DNA from 3 places in the Kocuria sp. CPCC 205258 genome. Region 1 is predicted to be linked to each of the others. Evidence: riboswitches for the same ligand, from Rfam matches in the RefSeq annotation. Region 1 holds a riboswitch; each other region holds the start of a gene.

Region 1 (6,789 bases):
CTGGTCCTGCTCCTCGCGGGAGATCGAGCGCTCGCTGTTGCCGGACTCGGTGAGCGAGCCCATGGACACGCACGCGGCGACGTCGACGAGCCCGTCCTTGGCCACCGCGTCCTCGAGCTTGAGATCGCCGTAGCTCTTGCCCTGCCGCACGCCCATCGCGAGGTGCGGGGCGTTGGTCATGGACTCCTGGCCGCCGGCCACGACAATCTCGGCCTCGCCCGCGCGGATCATCCGGGCGGCGTTGGTGATGGCCACGAGCCCGGAGAGGCAGACCTTGTTGACGGTCTCGGCGGGCACGCTCAGCGGGATGCCCGCGGTGACGGCCGCCTGGCGGGCCGGGTTCTGCCCGGCGCCGGCCTGCAGGACGTGGCCCATGAGCACGTAGTCCACCTGCTCGGGGGCGATCCCGCCGCGCTCGAGCGCGGCCCGGATGGCGTGGGCGCCCAGCTCGGCCGCGGTGAAGGACGCCAGGTGGCCCAGGATCTTGCCCTGGGGCGTGCGGGCGCCGGACAGGACGACGACGTCGGTGGCGGTGCTCATCGGTTCTCCTCAGCGCCGCCGGCGGCGGCGGTCTCGGTGGGGACGGTGTCGGGGGTGACGTCCTGCAGGTCCGTGCGGAAGGACGCCTCGGTCTTCTCGCGGATCTCGTCCTCGGTGACCCCGGGGGCGAGGCTGCGCAGCACGAGCCCGCCGTCCTCGACGTCGAACACGCACAGGTCCGTGACGATGCGGTCGACCACGCGCACCCCGGTGAGCGGGAGGTCGCACTCGGTCTTGATCTTGGCGGAGCCGTCCTTGGTGACGTGCTCGGTCAGCACGACGACGCGCGGGGTGCCGGCCACCAGGTCCATGGCGCCGCCCATCCCCTTGACCATCTTGCCGGGGATCATCCAGTTGGCGAGGTCGCCGGTGCCGGAGACCTGCATGGCGCCGAGGATCGCGATCTTGACGTGGCCGCCGCGGATCATCCCGAAGGACGTGGCGGAGTCGAAGATGGAGGCCCCGGGCAGCAGCGTGATGGTCTGCTTGCCGGCGTTGATGAGGTCCGGGTCCTCGTCGCCCTCGTAGGGGAACGGGCCCATGCCGAGCACGCCGTTCTCGGACTGCAGCACCACGTCGACGCCCTCGGGCAGGTTGTTGGCCACGAGGGTGGGGATGCCGATGCCGAGGTTGACGTAGTCGCCGTCGGAGAGCTCGACGGCGGCGATCGCCGCCATCTCGTCGCGGGTCCAGCTCATGCCTGGTCTCCGTTCTGCTGGGTGGCCCGCCCGGCGGGGCGGGCGCGGACGGTGCGCTGCTCGATGTCCTTGGGCGCGCCGCTGTACTGCGCGACGTGCTGGACGTAGACGCCCGGGGTCACGATGTGGTCGGGGTGGATCTCGCCGACCGCCACGACGTGCTCGACCTCGGCGAAGGTGACCTTCCCGGCGGTCGCGACGATCGGGTTGAAGTTGCGCGCGGTGTAGCGGTAGACGAGGTTGCCGTCGGCGTCCCCGGTGTGGGCGTGGACCAGGGCGATGTCGGCGACGATGCCGCGCTCTTGCACGTAGGTCTCGCCGTCGAACTCGGCGTGCGGCTTGCCCTCTGCCACGAGGGTGCCGACCCCGGTCTTCGTGTAGAAGGCGGGGATGCCCGCGCCGCCGGCCCGGAGCCGCTCGGCGAGGGTGCCCTGGGGGTTGAACTCGACCTCGAGCTCGCCGTCCAGGTACTGCTGGGCGAACAGCTTGTTCTCGCCCACGTAGGAGGCGAGGACCTTCTTCACCTGGCGGTTCTCGAGCAGGACCCCGAGGCCCTTGCCGTCCACGCCCATGTTGTTGGAGACCACCGTGAGGTCCGTGACCCCGGAGTCCCGCACCGCGTCGATGAGATCCCGGGGGATCCCGCTCAGCCCGAACCCGCCCACGGCGAGCGTCATGCCGTCCCGCAGGCTCTCCGCCAGCAGCTCGGCGGCGTTGTCTCTGACCTTGGACACCCTTGTCCCTTCCTCTCGTCCGACTGTGACCCAGCACTCAATCTAGGGAGCCTCCACATGCCGGTCAACAGCTCCGGCGGGATGACGGCGCTTCTCCTCAGCATCCGGCCATTCGTCCCCCGGCTGTCCATATAGTGGAGTCATGGGACAGGGGCGGACGACAGGCCAGGGGACCCAGGTGGTCCACCGGGTGGGGCAGCTGCTGCGGGCCGTCGCGGGGCGGGAACGGGGCAGCACGGTGGCGGAGCTCGCCGTCGAGACCGGGCTGACCCGCCCCACCGTGCACCGGCTGCTCACAGGGCTGGCCGAGGAGGGCCTCGTGGACCGCGACGCCGGGACCGGGGCCTGGCAGCTGGGCCCCGAGCTGTACGTGCTGGGCGCGGTGGCGGCCCACCGCTATCCGATCCGGGAGCTGGCCGGGCCCTCGCTGCGCCGGCTCGCGGAGGCCACCGGCGAGAGCGCGTTCCTCTCGGTCCGCCGGGGGCTGGAGACGGTCTGCCTGGCACGCGTGGAGGGCGCCTTCCCCATCCGCTCCCACGTCCTCTACGAGGGGCTGCGGCTGCCGCTCGGCGTGGCATCGGCGGGGCTGGCGGTCCTGGCCCACCTCCCGGACGCGGAGGTGGACCGGGTCCTCGCGGCCACGGCCGGGGCCCGCGCCGAGTGGGGCCCACTGCACACGCCCGAGCTGATCCGGGAGCTGCTCGCGGACGTCCGGCGGGAGGGCTTCGCCGTGAACCCGGGGCTGATCGTCGAGGGCAGCTGGGGCATGGCCGCCGCGGTCTTCGACGCGACGGGCGCGCCGGTCTACGCACTGAGCCTCACGGGCATCGAGCCCCGGTTCAGCGGCGAGCGCCGGCAGCTCCTGGGCCGGGCCCTGCTCACGGAGGCCCACCGGCTCTCCCGGGAGCTGGGTCACCGCTGAGCGGCCCGGACCGGCAGCGGACCGTCCGGACCACCAGGTCAGTCCGGGCCGCCGGGCGGTCCGGACGCGGCGCCGCAGTGCGCCACCGCGGCCCGGGGCGGGCTCAGCGCGCCGTCCAGCCGCCGTCCATCGTGTAGGAGGCCCCGGTGACCATGGACGCGTGCGGTCCGGCCAGCCACGCGACCAGGCTGCCGACGTCCTCCGGGTCCACGAGCTTCTTGATCGGCGTCTCGCCGAGCATGATGCGCTCCACCACCTCGGACTCGGGGATCCCGTGCACCCTCGCCTGGTCGGCGATCTGCTTCTCGACGAGCGGGGTGCGCACGTAGCCGGGGTTGATGCAGTTGCTCGTCACCCCGTGGGCCGCGCCCTCCACCGCGACGGTCTTGGACAGCCCCTCCAGGCCGTGCTTCGCCGAGACGTAGGCGCTCTTGTAGGGGGACGCCCGCAGCCCGTGCACGGAGGAGACGTTGATGACGCGCCCCCAGCCGCGCTCGTACATCTGCGGCAGCGCGGCGCGCACCAGCAGGAACGGAGACTCCAGCATCAGCACCAGGATCCGGTGGAAGTCCGCGGGGTCGAACTCCTGGAGGGGTGCGACCTTCTGGATGCCGGCGTTGTTGACCAGCACGTCGACCTCGAGGCTCAGCTCGGCGAGCGCCGCGGTGTCGAGCAGGTCGACCGCCCACGCGCGGCCGCCGAGCTCGTCCGCAACGCGCTGCGCCCCGGCCTCGTCGACGTCGGCCACGACCACGTGCGCGCCGGAGCCGGCGAGGGCCCGGGCTGCGGCCAGGCCGATGCCGCTCGCGCCACCGGTGACGAGCGCCGTGCGGCCCTCGAGGTCCTGCTGCTGGGGCGTCTGGGACATGGGGGTCCTTCCTCTGGTCCGTCGTGCCCGCGGGGTGAGGGGCACGGATCACCGCCACGGTATGTGATCCAGGCCATGTTCGCGAAGGACAGCTCCGCCCGGGAGTGCGCGCCGGGTCGCGTCACACGGCGTCATGTCCGTCATCCGGGCGCCGAATGGCGCAGCGCGCACGGGTGCGCTTGGATGACAGGGTCACCATCCAGAGCGGCCGAGAGATCTGGCTCGACGACGCCGCAGCAACCCGGGCGACGGCATCCCCGTCCCGCCTCCGGTGCTACCGCCAGGACCGATGGAAAGGACGCACGACCCATGCTGCGAAGCGCCGACCGCATCCGCACGACCCACGCCGGGTCCCTCCCGCGCACCCCGGCGCTGCTCGAGGCCAACCGGGCGAAGGGGGCCGTCCCGGAGGCGGAGTACGACCGGCTCCTGCAGGACTCGGTGGTCGACGTGGTCCGCCGGCAGGCCGAGCTCGGGATCGACGTGGTCAACGACGGCGAGTACGGCCACGTCATGGCCGCGGAGGTCGACTACGGCGCGTGGTGGCACTACATCTTCGCCCGGATCTCGGGCCTGACCCCCGGCGACGTGGACCTGTGGGAGCAGGAGCCGCAGCGCTCCTCGCCGGGCAGGGTGGTCCTGACGAGCTTCGGGGACCGCCGGGACCGCCGGCTGTTCCACGAGGCGTACACGGACCCCTCCTCGGGCATCACCACGGGCAAGCAGGCGCCGTTCCCGAAGATCACCGGGAAGCTGGAGTACACGGGCCACGCGGCGCTGGAGGCGGACATCCGCAACCTCAAGGCCGGGCTGCAGGCCACGGGCGCGAGCGAGGGCTACCTCGCCGCCCTGTCCCCGGGCTCGTGCGCCCGGCTGGAGAACACCCACTACGCGGACGAGGACGAGGTCCTCACCGCGTGCGCCGAGGTGATGCGCGAGGAGTACCGGGCGATCACCGACGCCGGGCTGATCGTGCAGATCGACGACCCGTCCATCGCGGAGAACTGGGACCAGGTCAACCCCGAGCCCGGCGTGGAGGACTACCTCGCGTTCACCCGCAAGCGGGTCGAGGCCCTCAACTACGCCCTCGAGGGCATCCCGGAGGAGCAGGTCCGCTTCCACCTGTGCTGGGGCTCCTGGCACGGCCCGCACACCACGGACCTCGGGTTCGAGCACCTGGTGGAGCTCATGCTCTCCATCAGGGCCGGCGGCTACAGCTTCGAGGCCGCCAACGCCCGGCACGAGCACGAGTGGAAGGTCTGGCAGGACCACGAGCTGCCCGAGGGCAAGGTCATCATCCCGGGGATCGTCTCCCACGCCACCAACGTGGTGGAGCACCCGGAGCTGGTGGCCGACCGGATCGAGCGCTTCGCCCGCCAGGTGGGCCGCGAGAACGTCATCGCCTCGACCGACTGCGGCCTGGGCGGGCGGATCCACCCGCAGATCGCCGCGGCGAAGCTCGAGACCCTCGCCCGCGGGGCCGAGCTCGCCTCCCGCCGGCTCTGGTCCTGACCGGCCCCCGACCTTCCCGCAGACCTCAGGAGGACACGCATGACCATGCAGAACACCGACCACGTGCAGACCACCCACGTGGGCTCCCTGCCGCGGACCCCGCGGCTGCTGGAGGCCAACCAGCGGCACGCCGAGGGCGCCATCACGTTCGAGCAGCTCACCGACGAGCTCGCCGTGGGCGTCGAGGACGTGGTGCGCCGGCAGCGCGAGATCGGCGTGGACGTCGTCAACGACGGCGAGTACGGGCACACGATGTCCAGCGCGGTCGACTACGGCGCGTGGTGGAACTACTCCTTCTCCCGTCTCGGCGGGCTCACCCCGACCGACGAGGACCGGTGGGCGTCCACGGAGAAGAGGCGCTCCTCGCCCGGCCACATCGTGCTCACGAGCTTCCCGGACCGCCGGGACCGCGAGCGCTTCCGGGAGGCGTACGAGGACCCGGCGTCGGGCATCCTCACCGGGCGCTCCTCGACCACGCAGCCCAAGATCACCGGGCCGCTGACCTACACGGGACAGGAGGCCGTGGCCTCGGACGTCCGCAACCTCCGGGCGGCCATGGCGGCCACCGGGGCGCAGACCGGGTTCGTGGCCGCCCTGTCCCCCGGCTCCGCCGCGCGCGTGACGAACGAGTACTACAGGACCGACGAGGAGCTCGTCTACGCGTGCGCCGACGCGATGCGCGAGGAGTACCTGGCGATCACGGACGCCGGGCTGACCGTGCAGATCGACGACCCGTCCATCGCGGAGTCCTGGGACCAGATCAACCCCGAGCCCACGGTCGAGGACTACCTGGCGTTCACGCGGCTGCGCGTCGAGGCGCTCAACCACGCGCTGCGGGGGATCCCCGAGGAGCAGGTCCGCTTCCACCTGTGCTGGGGCTCCTGGCACGGCCCGCACACCACGGACCTCGAGCTGAAGCACCTCGTGGACCTGATGCTGACCGTCAACGCCGGCGGCTACACCTTCGAGGGCGCCTCCGCCCGGCACGCCCACGAGTGGAAGGTCTGGAAGGACCACGCGCTGCCCGAGGGCCGCGTGCTCATCCCGGGCGTGGTCTCCCACTCGACGAACGTGGTGGAGCACCCGGAGCTGGTGGCCGACCGGATCGAGCAGTTCGCCTCGGTCGTGGGCCGCGAGAACGTCGTCGCGTCGACCGACTGCGGTCTGGGCGGGCGCCTGCACCCGCAGATCGCCTGGGCCAAGCTCGAGTCCCTCGTGGAGGGCGCGCGCCTGGCCACGGAGCGGCTCTACCGCTGAGCCGCGCCCCGGCGTCCCCGACGCCCCTGCCGCGCCGCCGGGCCCGGTCCTCCCGCGAGGACCGGGCCCGGCGGCTTTCCTCCGCGCGGTGGCCTGTGTCACATTGGTGATACATGGTTTGATTATTCCGGACGGAGGGTGACAGGTGTCACTTCCGCCCGTAGTATCACCATGCAATACCGAACGTTCGGTCATGATGCGTTCGGTTCCGCCGCGGACGTCGCCGTCCCCGATTCCCTGGAGATCCCATGGCGCACC
Region 2 (6,789 bases), on a different contig from region 1:
TCCCGTCAGCGCGGTGTCCCCCGGCACGCCGGTGCCCAGCCGCTGGTAGACGCCCACCACGTCGTTCCAGTTCCAGAACAGGGCGGCGGCCAGCAGGGCGGCCCCGGCCCCGACCCCGGCCACGGCCGCGACGAAGCCGGCGCGCAGCACCGCCCACGCGTAGGACCCGGCCCAGCGGGAGTACTGGCTCGTGCGCTCGACCCACGCGGCGGCGTTGACGCCGATCAGTCCCGGCAGCGACCGGGAGGCCCGGTACGCGCCCACGAACCCGCCCAGGGCCACGGGGACGAGCGGGAAGACGGCGGCCGCGGCCGGGCTCGCCGAGACCTCCCCTCCGCTGAAGAGCAGCGCGGCGGCGGCGCCGAACGCGGAGTAGGCGGCCAGGCCGCTGAGGTACGGCTGCCAGAACTGGCCCTCCCAGCAGGCGCGGGCCAGCCGTCTCCCAGCGTGCCAGGAGAGCGCGAACGGCACGAGGGTCAGCCCGAGCGGGACGAGGTTGAGCGTCCCGGTGGTCGCGGGCAGCCCTGCGCCCGGGTCCAGGGCCACCTGGAGCGGGGTGAGGTGGGCGAGCAGCCACACGTGGCCGGAGAGCACGAACCCGCCGGTCAGGCCGAGGGTGTCGAAGCCGTCGGCGAGCCACACCATGAGGACGGTCAGCAGGACCAGCAGGTAGGACACCACGGCCACGGAGCCGAGTTCCAGCGCGCCCTGCAGCCACAGCGGCATGGGCACACCCCGGCGGTCCGGGCGTGCAGCGGGGGAGGACAGGCCTTGGGAGTTCATCACCGACCATCCTCCCACGCCCGGGCGGCACCCCGGCCGAGGCTTCACGGCGCCTTCACCGGCGGGCCACGCCCCGCTTGCCGTCCGGTCGCCGGGCCCCGGCAGGCTCGGGAGCATGAGAGTCGCCGTGGTCGCCGAGCAGTTCCTCCCCCACCTCAACGGAGTCACCCACTCGGTGCTGCGGGTCGTCGAGCAGCTGGTCGCCGGCGGGCATGACGTCGTGGTCGTGGCGCCCTCCTACGACCCCGCGCCGCTGGGGCGCCCGGCGGAGCAGGTCGTCGAGGACCTCGACGGGGTGCCGGTGCACCGGCTGCCCGCCGTTCCGCTCACCGGCTACCCCGCCGTGCGGGTGGCCGGCGGGACCGTGGCCCGGGTGCGGCGGCAGCTGGAGCGCTTCCGGCCGGACGTGGTCCACGTGGCCTCCCCGTTCGTGCTGGGCCGCCGGGCGATCCTGGCGGCCCAGCAGCTCGGGGTGCCGTGCGTGGCGGTCTACCAGACCGACGTGCCCGGCTACGCGGCCAAGTACGGGGCCCCGTTCCTCGAGCAGCTCCTGTGGGGGCACGTGCGCTCCATGCACAACCTCGCCACGCTCACGCTCGCGCCGTCCACCGCGGCGGTCCGGCAGCTCACCGAGCACGGCGTCCAGGACGTGCACCTGTGGCGGCGCGGGGTGGACACCACCCGCTTCTCCCCCCGGCACCGGGACGAGCGGTGGCGGGAGGAGGTCGGCGGCGGCCGGCGGATCGTCGGCTACGTGGGCCGGATCGCCCCGGAGAAGCAGGTCGAGGACCTCTCCGCGGTCGCGGACCTGCCCGGCACCCGTCTGGTGGTCGTGGGCTCGGGCCCGGAGGAGGACGCCCTGCGCCGCCGGCTCCCGCAGGCCCACTTCACCGGGCGCCGCAGCGGCGCCGACCTGGCGCGCATCATGGCGTCCTTCGACGTGTTCGTCCACCCCGGCGAGTTCGAGACGTTCTGCCAGACGATCCAGGAGGCCATGGCCTCGGGGGTGCCGGTGGTCGCGACCGGCCGGGGTGGGCCCCTCGACCTCGTGGACCGGTCCCGCACCGGCTGGCTCTATCCCCCGGGCGACCTCGGGGCGCTGCGCGGGCACGTGGCGGATCTCCTGGGCGACGAGGCGAAGCGGGCCGCGTTCGGCGTCGCGGCGCACGCGGCGGTCCAGGGCCGGACGTGGGACGTGCTGGTCGGGCAGCTGCTCGAGCACTACGAGCGCGCCGTGGCGCTCTCGGCCCAGGGGCAGGGGCGGGGCCGGCGGCACCGCCGGGCCGTCTGAGGGCTACCGGCGGGCGGGGGACGCGTCCAGCACGGGCGCCCCGGTGCCGGCGTACCGCTCCGGCTCCGCGGTCAGCACGGTCAGCCCGTGCACCAGGGCCGTGGCCGCGGTGAGCCCGGCGAGCGGGTCGGCCGCCCCCGTCGCGGCCAGCGCTCCCCACGCCCGGGCCACGGCGGCGTCCGCGGGGAGCACCCGGCCCGGGAAGCGCAGCTCGAGCTGCTCCGCCCACAGCGTCTCGTCGGGCCGCTCGGCGAGCAGCTCCCCGAGCACCGTGGCGGGCAGGAACAGCCGCCGGTGTCCGTGCCGGCGCAGGGCCTCGGCCAGCTCGGGGCAGCGCTCCGGGGTGCGCACCCCCAGCAGCACGGAACGGTCCAGGAGGAGGTCCACGGCGGCGGGCCTCAGGCCGCGGCGGCGAGCTCCCCGCGGGCCGGAGCCAGCAGGAAGTCCACGAACTCGGTGCGGACCTGCACCACGCGGGCGTAGTCCTCGACGCTCATGGCGGAGACGCTGATCGCCGGGACGCTCGGCGCGGGGCCGCGGCGGGCTCCGTCCCCGGTGGCCGGGACGGCGAGGGAGGGCTGGGGATACGCGCCCGTGCGGGCGGCCGAGTGGCGGGGGTCGGACATGACCGGGATCCTTCGTGCGCTCTTGCTCGCACCGGGTACCGCTGCTGCGGCGATGCGAGCCGCTTCGTCATCCGAACCACCCGTGAACATGGGGTTGGTGCCCGGTCAAGTCGGAGCTTGCCGACCGGGTCTCTTGAAGCTCTCCCCATTGAACCACATCGGCCGAACCGTGTCCGGTGCGGCGCCCCGGCCGGATCCGGTGCCCCCCTCCTGTGCACAGGCCTTCCCCGGGGTGTCACCGCCCGGACATCTCGACGACACATCGTTGCGCTGGAATGGGTCCCGTAGGACCGGGGACGGCGCAGGCGACGACCCCGCGCATTACGTTTCAGTGACACAACTCACGACTCGCTTGTCGTGGTGTCGGTGCCGCGGGGTAGCCTGAACCTGCTTCTCGAGATGCGGCGTCCACGCCCTCGGCCGGAGATCGACGATCCCCGGCGGAACCGTGGAGGGGCTCCGACCCGCTGCGCGCCAACCCGATGTTCCCGGGTGGATCGGATGACGAAGCGGCGGGCAACGCCATCGGATGCCTGCAAGAACGTCAGGAGAAAACATGACCATGTCCGAAGAAAGAACAGCCATCACCACCGACCAGCGCGAGGAGTGGATCGACGTGACCGTCACCGCCCTCCCCGATCTGCACCTCGTCCGTCTCACGTCGACCGACGGGGACGTGCAGGAGTACCTGAGCCCCGAGGCCGACGACCTGGCCGCCGCGGCGGAGCACACGGAGGGTACGGCGCAATGGTGCGCCAAGTACCGCCAGCTCCTCGTTCCCGGAGCCCTCGCGGCGACCGGACGGCACCCGTTCTTCAAGCTCCACCCCTCGTCCCTCCCGATGTCGGCATAGCCGGCGGACAGGAGCGCACGGAGGCCGCAGCCCGTCGGGCTGCGGCCTCCGTCGTGCCGGAGGACGGTGACGTCCGGAGCGCCGGTGGGACCCGCGGGGTGCTCACTCGAGGCCGTAGTCCCCCGCCAAGCCCCACCCGCCGCCGGCCTCGTCGGCGGAGCCGTCGAATGTCCACTCGGAGGCCTCGACCTCGAACGGCACGGAGACGTCCAGCTCGGCGTCGGAGACCCGGTTCACCACGAAGGGGTCCTCCGGCTCCTCCGCGGCGGGGAGCGGATCGGGAACGGTCACGGCGCTTCCTCCCGGTGCTGCTCGGCGGGTACGACGACAGAACCGCCGCCGGGCGCAGCCCGACGACGGTTCTGGAGGATCAACGGGCCGGAGCCCGCGGAAGATCCTTAGGAGATGACGTTGATGTTCGCAGCCTGGGGGCCCTTGGGGCCGTCCTGGGTCTCGAACTCGACGCGGTCGTTCTCGTTCAGCGAGCGGAAGCCGTTCGAGTTGATCGCGGAGAAGTGGGCGAAGACGTCCTTGGAGCCGTCCTCGGGGGTGATGAAGCCGAAGCCCTTGTCAGCGTTGAACCACTTGACGATACCGGTAGTCATGGGAGACCTGATCCTTCATGAGATGAACGTTTCCCGACGTTCGAGAAACAAAACAGTTGTGATGCATGGAAAACGTCTTCTCAGAAAAACTGCTGCACCCGAGTGGGCCGAACTGCTTGAAAGACAAAAACGAACCTCAACAACTGCGGACTACTCTACACGAGATCCGGCGCCGCACCACCCGGGGCGGTGCGGCGGACCCGGCCCGGCGCCGGGGACCGCTCAGACCGGCGGGGCGCCGAGCTCGATGAGGAGCACTCCGCCGGCGATGAGAGCCACCCCGGCCGCCGTCACCCAGGTGAACGGCTCGCGGAACAGGACCCGGCCGGCCAGCGCCGTCAGCGCCACGCCGGAGGCCGACCAGATGCCGTAGGCGACGCCCAGCGCCATGCCCTCGGCCAGGACGAGGCTCAGGCAGGTGAACGCCACCAGGTAGCCGACGGTCACGGCGGCGTACCAGCGGCGGCGGCCCCCGGCGGCCATCCGCAGGGACAGGGTCCCGGCGACCTCGGTGAGGATCGAGACACTGAGGAAGAGCCAGGCCATCAGGCTGCCTCCTCGGTCTCGCGGGCGGGGCGGCGGGAGCCGAGCTCCACGCACAGCACGCCGGCCACGACCAGCACGATCCCGGCCAGCACGGCCGGGCCCAGCCGCTCACCGTAGACCACGGCCGCCGCCAGGGCGGTGAGCATCACCCCGAGGGCGGCCCACACGCCGTAGGCGACCCCCACCGGCGTGCCGCGGCGCAGCACGGCCGCCAGGAGGGTGAACGCGGCGAGGTAGCCGGTGACGACGAGCACGTACCAGGCGGGCTCGTCCAGAGCCGCCTTCAGCGACAGCGTGGCCGCCACCTCGGCGAGCACGGCGGCGAGCAGCAGCAGCCTGCGCAGCACGGCTCAGCCCTCCAGGAGCTCGTCGGCGACCGCCCTGACCCGGGCCCGCTCCTGCGGGTCGGGGGCGAAGACGCCCGCGGCGTCGGCGAACCACACGCCGTCGGCGAGCAGCCGCACGGCCAGCAGCCGGCTCCGGCGCTCGGCGGGCAGGTCCTCGGGCAGGTCCACCCACGGCTCCACCCGCGCGACCCAGCGCTCCTTGAGCGTGGCGCGCAGCCGCTGGTCGGTGAGCATCACGAGGTCGGTCTCGTCGACCTCCCCGGACAGGCACCAGTCGAGGTAGGCGCGCAGCCGCTCCGCCGCGGGCACCTGCTCCGGCGGGCCGGGCAGGCGGCGGGCCATCTGCGCGTCCCAGCCGTCCATCACCCGGTCCACCAGGGCGAGCATCAGCGCCTCCTTGGTGGGGAAGTGGTACATCACCCCGGGCTTGGTCAGACCCGCCTGCCGCGCGGCCGACGCCAGGGAGACCGTACCGCCGCCCCGGATCAGCTCGAGGGCGCCGTCGAGGATGCGCTCGCGGGAGGAGGTGCTCATGAAAAAGAACTTTACCAACCGGAAGGAAGGTGTCACGATGTTGCGCACGGCCGATGTGCTGTCCAGCACGGCACGGGCCCACTACACGACGACGACGTCCCGCCCCGCCCGGTCCGTGCAGGTCCGGTCACCGGGTGCACCCCGCCCTGGACCACTCTCCACAGGAGGACCCGTCCCATGACCACTGCCGTGCACGACAGCACGTCCAAGAGCGAGGCCCCCAACGGCGCCCAGCGCCCCCGACCGACGGTGAACTGGGTCGTGTTCGCCGGCTCGGGCGTGACCATCATCCTGTTCTCCCTGTGGGCGATCCTCGCCCCCGACCAGGCCTCCGCGGTGATCAACGCCGTGGTCGGCTGGATCGCGACCAACATGGGCTGGTTCTACGTCCTGACGGCCACGGTGGTGACGGTCTTCGTCCTGGTCGTGGCGTTCTCCCGGGAGGGGACCATCAAGATGGGCCCCGACCACTCGAAGCCGCAGTACAACCTGTTCACCTGGACCGCGATGCTCTTCGCCGCCGGCATCGGCATCGACCTGCTGTTCTTCTCCGTGGCCGAGCCCGTCACCCAGTACTACGGCCCGCCCGCCGGGGAGGGCGGGACGGCCGAGGCCACCCGCATGGCCGTGGTGTGGACGCTGTTCCACTACGGCGTCACGGGCTGGGCGATGTACGCGCTGATGGGCATGGCCTTCGGCTACTTCGCCTACCGGTGGAACATGCCCCTGAGCATCCGCTCGGCCCTCTACCCGCTGATCGGCAGGCGGGTGCAGGGGCGCACGGGGGACGTCGTGGACATCGCGGCGCTGCTGGGCACGATCTTCGGCGTGGCGACCTCGCTGGGCATCGGCGTGGTGCAGCTCAACTACGGCCTCTACCTGCTCTTCGGGATCGAGGAGGGGACCGCGGCGCAGATCGGGCTGATCGTCGTGGCCGTGGTGATGGCCACCGCCTCGTGCGTCTCGGGCGTGGACAAGGGCATCCGCAGGCTCTCCGAGCTCAACGTGCTCATGGCCGTGGCGCTGATCGTCTGGGTGCTCGTGGCCGGCCGGACCTCGTTCCTGCTCGACGCCACGGTGCAGAACCTCGGCGACTACGTCTCCTCGCTGCCGGGGATGACCATGGAGACGTTCGCCTACACCGGTGCGGCGGAGTGGATGGCGGGGTGGACCCTCTTCTTCTGGGCCTGGTGGATCGCCTGGG
Region 3 (6,789 bases), on a different contig from region 1:
CACGGCGCGCGCGTCCGGGGTGAGGAAGGACCCGTAGAACGTCCCGGGGATCTCGTCGGCGAGCAGCGCCCCCGTGGTGAGGTCCCGGACCCGCAGGGTGAAGCGCTCGTCGCCGGTGACGTCCTCGGCCCAAGCCAGCAGCTCCCCGTCCTCGGAGACGTCGAAGCTGCCCAGGGAGTAGAACTCGTGCTTCGCGGCCTCCGCGTTGGCGTCGAGGAGCACCTGCTCCCCGGCCATGGGGGTGCCGGGCTCGACGACAGGCGGGGTCCAGTCCGCCAGCACGTCGCCGGTGGTCACGGCCGGGACCCGGCAGAACACCTGGTGCGCGCCGCCCTCCACGGTGCGGGCGAAGTACCACCAGGCGCCGCGCCGGCTGGGCACGGACAGGTCGGTCTCCTGGGTGCGGTCCTTGATCTCCCCGAAGATCGCCTCCCGCAGGCCCGTGAGGTGGGCGGTGGCGGACTCCGCGTACTCGTTCTCCGCGGTGAGGTGGGCCAGCACCTCGGGGGAGTCCTTGTCCCGCATCCACTCGTACGGGTCGGAGAACACGTGGCCGTGGAAGGCGCGCTCGACGGGCTGCTGGCGGATCTGCGGGGGAAGGACAGTCATGGTCCCCATCCTAGGGAAGACGTCCCGGGTGGGGAGGGCGGTCCGGTCGGGCCCGGGGGCGCCCGGCGCGGGGTGCGCGGGGCGGCCGGCGGGCCGGTGCCAGAATGGCCGCATGAGCACCCCTGCCCACCTCGCCCCGCGACCGCCCGCCTTCGGCTCCACCCGCGCCGATCTGTGGCTGCAGGTGCTCCTGGTGCTCGGGGTGTCCCTGGGCGCCTCGGCCCTCTGGGCGGTGCTGTCCCTCGCCGAGCACCTGGCGCGCGGACCGCTGTCCGAGGCGCAGGCCACGATGAACCCGCCGCTGAGCCCGCAGCCCCTCATCGACCTGCTGCGCCAGCTCACCGGGATCGCCCTGGACCTGGTGCCGGTGCTGCTCGCGCTCTACCTGCTCGCCGGCTCCGCCGGCGCGCTGGGCACGGTCCGCCGGCGGATCGGCCTCGACGCCCGGATGCCCCTCCCGGACCTGGGCCTCGGCACCGTGCTCTTCCTGCTCATGGGCCTGGGCACGCTGGCGCTCTACGGCGCCGGCCGGGCCCTGGGTGTCACCGCGGAGGTGACCACGTCCGGGCTCGCCGCGCACTGGTGGACGGTGCCCGTGCTGCTGCTCTCGGCCGTGCGCCACGCCCTGGTCGAGGAGGTCGTGGTGGTCGCGTTCCTGACCGACCGGCTGACCCGCATCGGGTGGAGCTGGCCCGTGGTGCTGGTGGTCACGGCCCTGTTCCGCGGCAGCTACCACCTCTACCAGGGGATCGGGCCCTTCCTCGGCAACGTGGTGATGGGCCTCGTCTTCGCGGAGCTCTACCGGCGCACCGGCCGGGTGATGCCCCTCGTCGTCGCGCACTTCCTGCTGGACGCCGTCGGCTTCCTCGGGGCCGCCCGGCTGCTGGGCTGAGCCCCGCCCCGCGGTGCCCGGCCTCAGATGGTGACGGCGCCGTCCGGGGTGCTGAACGTGACGGAGAGCACCCCGGGGGTGCCGTCCGGATAGCGCCAGTCGACCTCGAGGTCCTCGAGGGCGGTCTCGACGGGAGCGCCCAGCCACTCGGCGACCCGCTCCGGGGCACCGGCGATGGTCATCCCTGCGAGCCCGACGTCCGTGATCCGCGCCTGGGACGGGTGCATCTCCGGGGCGGAGTCGAAGTGGATCATGAACGGCAGCTGCGGATCGGCGATCAGGCCCTTGACGCCGATCTGGTGCCACTCCAGGCACCGGCCGTCCGGGAACACCCGGTGGCCGGGCACGGAGCGGCGCCCCAGGCGCTGCTCGAAGGGGGCGAGGTCCTCGACCTCCACGACCCAGCCCAGCCAGCCGCCGCCGGCGGCGGACCGCGCGCGCACGGCCTGGCCGAAGGGCGCCTTCTCCGCCGCCGGGTGCTGGAGGACCTCGACGACCTCCACGTACTGGTGGTTCGTGAGCGGCAGGATCATGTTGCGGGTGCCGAAACGGGGGTGCACCCCGCCCTTGACCGGTTCGATCCCGAGCTGGTCGGCGATGCGCTCGGTGGTGGCCTCCAGGCCCTCCGGGCGGCAGGCGTAGGACACGTGGTCGACTCTCATGGGCACATCGTGGCACCCTGTGAGTTTCGTCTCCAAATCGGTCCGCGACGCGCCAGGCGCCGTGCGGGCGACACCCCTGCGGGGGCGTCACGCCGAGCCCCGGCTTGACGCCGTGCGGGCCTGATCCGGAGAATGCTGTCCAGGTCATGAGCGCCAGCGTCCAAGCCCCAGCTAGCTGGCCGGCAACCCTCCACCGCGGTGGGGTGCCCTGGGTGAAGACCAGGCTCCTCGCGACCGGCGAGCGAGCAAGCGCGGGTCCCCGGCGCCCGGCCGTTCCCGGCCGCACCGCCTCGGCCGGGACGGGACCCCTGAGATCCACAAGGAGTCCCACGGCATGTCCGATCTCCCCAGCACCGACGCCTCCGCCGCCCGCACCGACGCGGCCGAGCGCCCCACCCCCGAGAACCCCGGGGGCTGGGCCTTCGAGACCCGGCAGATCCACGCGGGACAGAGCCCCGACCCGGTCACCGGCTCGCGCGCCCTGCCGATCCACCAGACCACGTCCTTCGTCTTCCCCGACGCCCAGGCCGCCGCCGACCGCTTCGCGCTCGCCGAGCTCGGCCCGATCTACACGCGGATCGGCAACCCGACCACGGAGGTCGTGGAGAACCGGATCGCCGCCCTGGAGGGCGGCGTGGGCGCCCTCATGCTCAGCGCGGGGCAGTCGGCGACGACGTTCGCCGTGCTCAACGTCGCCGGCGCGGGCGACCACCTCGTGGCCAGCCCCAGCCTGTACGGCGGGACCTACAACCTCTTCAAGTTCACGCTGCCCAAGCTCGGCATCGAGACCACCTTCGTCTCCGACCCCGACGATCCCGAGGCGTGGCGGCGGGCGGTCCGGCCCAACACCAAGGCCTTCTTCGCCGAGACGATCCCGAACCCGCGCAACGACGTCCTCGACATTGAGACGGTCTCCGGGATCGCCCACGACCACGAGGTCCCGCTCATCGTGGACAACACCGTGGCGACCCCCTACCTCGTCCAGCCCCTGCGCTGGGGCGCGGACGTCGTGGTGCACTCGGCCACCAAGTTCCTCGGCGGGCACGGCACGGCCATCGGCGGAGTGATCGTGGACTCCGGGGCCTTCGACTACGGCCGCTACCCGGACCGCTTCCCCGGCTTCAACCAGCCGGACGAGTCCTACGGCGGCCTCGTCTACGCCGAGGCCCTGGGCGCTGAGGGGCCCTTCGGCGTCAACCTGTCCTACATCCTCAAGGCCAGGGTGCAGCTGCTGCGCGACCTCGGCTCGGCGATCTCCCCGTTCAACGCGTTCCTCATCGAGCAGGGCATCGAGACGCTGTCCCTGCGGATGGAGCGGCACGTGGCCAACGCCGGGACGGTGGCCCGCTGGCTCGAGGCCCGCGAGGACGTGCGCTCGGTGACCTGGGCCGGGCTGGAGTCCTCCCCGTGGCACGAGCGGGCGCAGAAGTACGCGCCCCGGGGCGCCGGGTCGATCCTGGGCTTCGTCCTCGACGGCGGCCGGGAGGCCGGGGCCGCCTTCGTGGACGCCCTGACCCTGCACTCGAACGTCGCCAACATCGGCGACGTCCGCTCCCTCGTGATCCACCCCGCGTCCACCACGCACAGCCAGCTCCTGCCCGAGGAGCAGCTGGCCGCCGGCGTGGAGCCCGGCTTCGTGCGCCTGTCCGTGGGCCTGGAGCACATCGACGACATCCTGGCGGACCTGGAGCAGGGCTTCGCCGCGGCCGCGGCCGCGCAGGGAGGACAGGAGTGACCGTGACGGTCGTGAGGGGCTCCGGCGCCGGGACCGCCGTCCGCGAGGACGGCGTGCCGCGGGTCGCCGGGATCGGCGAGCTGGAGCTCGAGTCGGGCTTCCGGCTGCCCGACGTCCGGATCGCCTACGAGACGTGGGGCACGCTCGCCCCGGACGCCTCCAACGCGGTGCTCGTCGAGCACGCCCTCACCGGGGACACCCACGTGGCGGCCGGCCGGGCCCGCCCCGGCGCCCCCGAGGCCGAGCGGCGCGCCGCCGAGAGCGGCGGCTGGTGGGAGGGCCTGATCGGCCCCGGCGCCGCCATCGACACGGACCGGTGGTTCGTGGTCTGCACCAACATCGTGGGCGGCTGCTACGGGTCCACGGGCCCGGCGACCCCCGCGCCGCCGAGCGTGGACCCCGAGGGCCGCCCCTGGGGCTCCCGCTTCCCGCTCATCACCGTCCGGGACTCCGTGCACGCCGAGGCGGCGCTGGCCGACGCCCTCGGCATCGACGCCTGGCGCCTGGTCATCGGCGGCTCCATGGGCGGGGCCCGCGCCCTGGAGTGGGCCGTGACCCACCCGGACCGCGTCCGGGCGTGCGCGGTGGTCGCCGCGTGCGCCCAGTCCAGCGCCGAGCAGCTCGCGTGGGGCCAGGCGCAGAACCTCGCGATCCGCCAGGACCCGCACTTCCGCGGCGGGGACTACTACGACGGCCCGCCGCCCGTCACGGGCCTGGGCCTGGCCCGGCGGATCGCCCACATCACCTACCGCTCGGCCGACGAGCTGCACCACCGGTTCGGGCGCTCGCCGCAGGCCGAGGAGCAGGTCATCGACACGCACGCCGGCGGGCGGGGGCGCTACCAGGTGGAGAGCTACCTCGACCACCAGGCGTCCAAGCTGGCGGGCCGCTTCGACGCCAACAGCTACCTCGCCGTCAACGAGACGCTCATGTCCCACGACGTCGCGCGGGGCCGCGGCACGCTCGAGGAGGCGCTGTCCGTGACCTCGTGCGAGTGGCTCGTGGCGGCGGTGGACTCCGACCGGCTCTACCTGCCCCGCGAGTCCGACGTCCTGGCCGCCGCGCTGCCGGGGGACGTCCGGCGGCACACCCTGACCTCGCCCTCGGGCCACGACGGCTTCCTCATCGAGGCGCCCCAGCTCGGCAAGCTGCTCGTGGAGACCGTGCTGCCCGAGCGCTGAGCCGGGACGGGGTCCTCAGCAGTTCCCGCTCGCTCAGCCGTCCGCGGCCCCCCGGTCGTCGCCGGGCCCCTCCCCGGGGGACTCGCCGGGCGCGACGCCGCCCCCGGGCACCGTGGGGGTGCCGAAGTGCGGCCGCTTCGGCCGGACCTGCGCCCCGGAGCTGGTGCGCCGGATCCGGCGGGCCACCCACGGGCGCAGATAGCGGTGCGCCCAGACGAGGTCCTCGCCGCGGGCCTGCCGCCAGGACGAGGGCGGGCGGTCGGGCACCACCTCGGGCACGAGGCCGTGCGCGAGGCCCAGGGTGTCGAGGGCCTCGACCGCGATCCGGTGGTGGCCCAGGGGCGAGAAGTGCAGCCGGTCGGGGTCCCACATCGCCGGGTCCGCCAGCTCCTCGGCGACCCGGTCCGCCCAGCCGCGGTGCCCGCCGGGGGAGCCGGGGTCCGGGTCCCCGATGCCCTCCGTGAACGAGTCGCCGATCGCCACCATGCGGCGCCACGGGTGGACTGGAAGTGCGGTGTCCGGGGGCCCCGGCGTCGTCTCGGTCATGCCTCCCGGTCTACCACCGGTCCCGGCGGGCGTCCACGCGCCCGCGCCGCGGGCCCCCGGGACCGGGTGGCACACTGGTGCCATGACCGACGCCACCGTCCCGACCGGGACCGCCACCCCCTTCGCCGTGTGGAGCAGGGACGCCGACGCCCGCCCCGGCACCCCGCTGCTCGTGCTCCTGCACGGCTACGGCTCGCACGAGCAGGACCTCATGGGTCTCGTCCCGGCCCTGCCGGGCGAGTTCAGCGTGGCGTCCGTGCGCGCCCCCCAGCCCGCCGGGTTCGGCTACCAGTGGTTCCCGCTGGCCGCGGACCTCAGCTTCTCCCTCGACCGGGTGGCCGAGGCCGTGGAGCCCGTCGCGGCGTGGCTGCGGAAGCTGGCCGCGGACCACCCCAGCACCACGCTGCTGGGGTTCTCGCAGGGCATGGCCATGGCCACGTCCCTCGCCCGCCACATGCCGGGCGAGATCGCCGCCGTGGTGGGGCTCTCCGGCTTCGTGGTCCCCGGCGAGCACCCCCTGTTCGCCGACGAGCAGCTGCGGGAGCGGCCGCTGCGGATGTTCTGGGGCCGTGACCCGCAGGACCCGGTCATCCCGCAGGAGCTCGTCGACTCCACCGCCGAGTGGGCGCTGGAGCACGCCGACGTCATGAAGGTGCACTACACCGGGGTCGGCCACGGGATCAGCCCGCAGGAGGTGGGGCACGTGCGCGAGTACCTCACCCACGTGGTGCTGGGGGACCCGGACCGCCCGGTCAGCCGCCCGCGGTGATCCGCACCGAGGCGCCCCCGGCGGAGACGACGTCCCCCGGGTGCAGCTGCCGGCCGCGCCTCGTCTCGACCTCGCCGTTGACCGAGACCTGACCGTCCTCCACCAGGCCCCGGGCGTGCGCCCCGTCCTCGGCGAGGTTCGCCAGCTTCAGGGCCTGGCCCAGCCGGATCATGTCGTCGCGGATGGGCAGTTCGTCGGGGCCGCCGGGCTGCTGGGGAGTCGTCATGCCCCCATTGTCCCAGGTCCCGCCCGGTCGGCGGGCACGGCGGGAATTGGCTACCCTGGGACGAGGACGTCGCACGCGGCGTCCTCGTTCGTGACGGCCGACGACGGCCGGTCCCCGCCCGGCGCACCGCCGGGCCACACCACCCACCACGCGCGTCCGCAGCCGGCGG

Evidence for each region. A riboswitch is a leader RNA that binds a small molecule or an ion and turns the genes downstream of it on or off. The one in region 1 is predicted to bind S-adenosylmethionine.
Region 2: another riboswitch for S-adenosylmethionine. It lies ahead of RF644_RS10900 (hypothetical protein); the one in region 1 lies ahead of RF644_RS01625 (cobalamin-independent methionine synthase II family protein).
Region 3: another riboswitch for S-adenosylmethionine. It lies ahead of RF644_RS14500 (bifunctional o-acetylhomoserine/o-acetylserine sulfhydrylase); the one in region 1 lies ahead of RF644_RS01625 (cobalamin-independent methionine synthase II family protein).

The regions. Positions count from the first base shown of each region.
Region 1 covers NZ_JAVKPS010000001.1:347,182-353,970, forward strand. The annotation lists gene RF644_RS01600 (acetyl-CoA C-acetyltransferase) at 1-540, opposite strand, end outside; gene RF644_RS01605 (CoA transferase subunit B) at 537-1,238, opposite strand; gene RF644_RS01610 (CoA transferase subunit A) at 1,235-1,972, opposite strand; gene RF644_RS01615 (IclR family transcriptional regulator) at 2,115-2,894, shown strand; gene RF644_RS01620 (3-hydroxybutyrate dehydrogenase) at 2,998-3,762, opposite strand; SAM riboswitch class I at 3,955-4,058, shown strand; gene RF644_RS01625 (cobalamin-independent methionine synthase II family protein) at 4,072-5,274, shown strand; gene RF644_RS01630 (cobalamin-independent methionine synthase II family protein) at 5,314-6,531, shown strand; gene RF644_RS01635 (MFS transporter) at 6,780-6,789, shown strand, end outside.
Region 2 covers NZ_JAVKPS010000005.1:180,469-187,257, forward strand. The annotation lists gene RF644_RS10885 (DUF6350 family protein) at 1-783, opposite strand, end outside; gene RF644_RS10890 (glycosyltransferase family 1 protein) at 899-2,074, shown strand; gene RF644_RS10895 (PIN domain-containing protein) at 2,078-2,461, opposite strand; gene RF644_RS10900 (hypothetical protein) at 2,473-2,700, opposite strand; SAM riboswitch class IV at 2,714-2,839, opposite strand; gene RF644_RS10905 (hypothetical protein) at 3,257-3,553, shown strand; gene RF644_RS10910 (hypothetical protein) at 3,656-3,844, opposite strand; gene RF644_RS10915 (cold-shock protein) at 3,952-4,158, opposite strand; gene RF644_RS10920 (multidrug efflux SMR transporter) at 4,381-4,704, opposite strand; gene RF644_RS10925 (multidrug efflux SMR transporter) at 4,704-5,051, opposite strand; gene RF644_RS10930 (TetR/AcrR family transcriptional regulator) at 5,055-5,585, opposite strand; gene betT (choline BCCT transporter BetT) at 5,763-6,789, shown strand, end outside.
Region 3 covers NZ_JAVKPS010000009.1:6,550-13,338, reverse strand. The annotation lists gene RF644_RS14515 (S9 family peptidase) at 1-609, opposite strand, end outside; gene RF644_RS14510 (CPBP family intramembrane glutamic endopeptidase) at 722-1,501, shown strand; gene RF644_RS14505 (VOC family protein) at 1,525-2,163, opposite strand; SAM riboswitch class IV at 2,306-2,421, shown strand; gene RF644_RS14500 (bifunctional o-acetylhomoserine/o-acetylserine sulfhydrylase) at 2,498-3,898, shown strand; gene RF644_RS14495 (homoserine O-acetyltransferase) at 3,910-5,079, shown strand; gene RF644_RS14490 (hypothetical protein) at 5,113-5,625, opposite strand; gene RF644_RS14485 (alpha/beta hydrolase) at 5,708-6,394, shown strand; gene RF644_RS14480 (RNA-binding S4 domain-containing protein) at 6,378-6,620, opposite strand.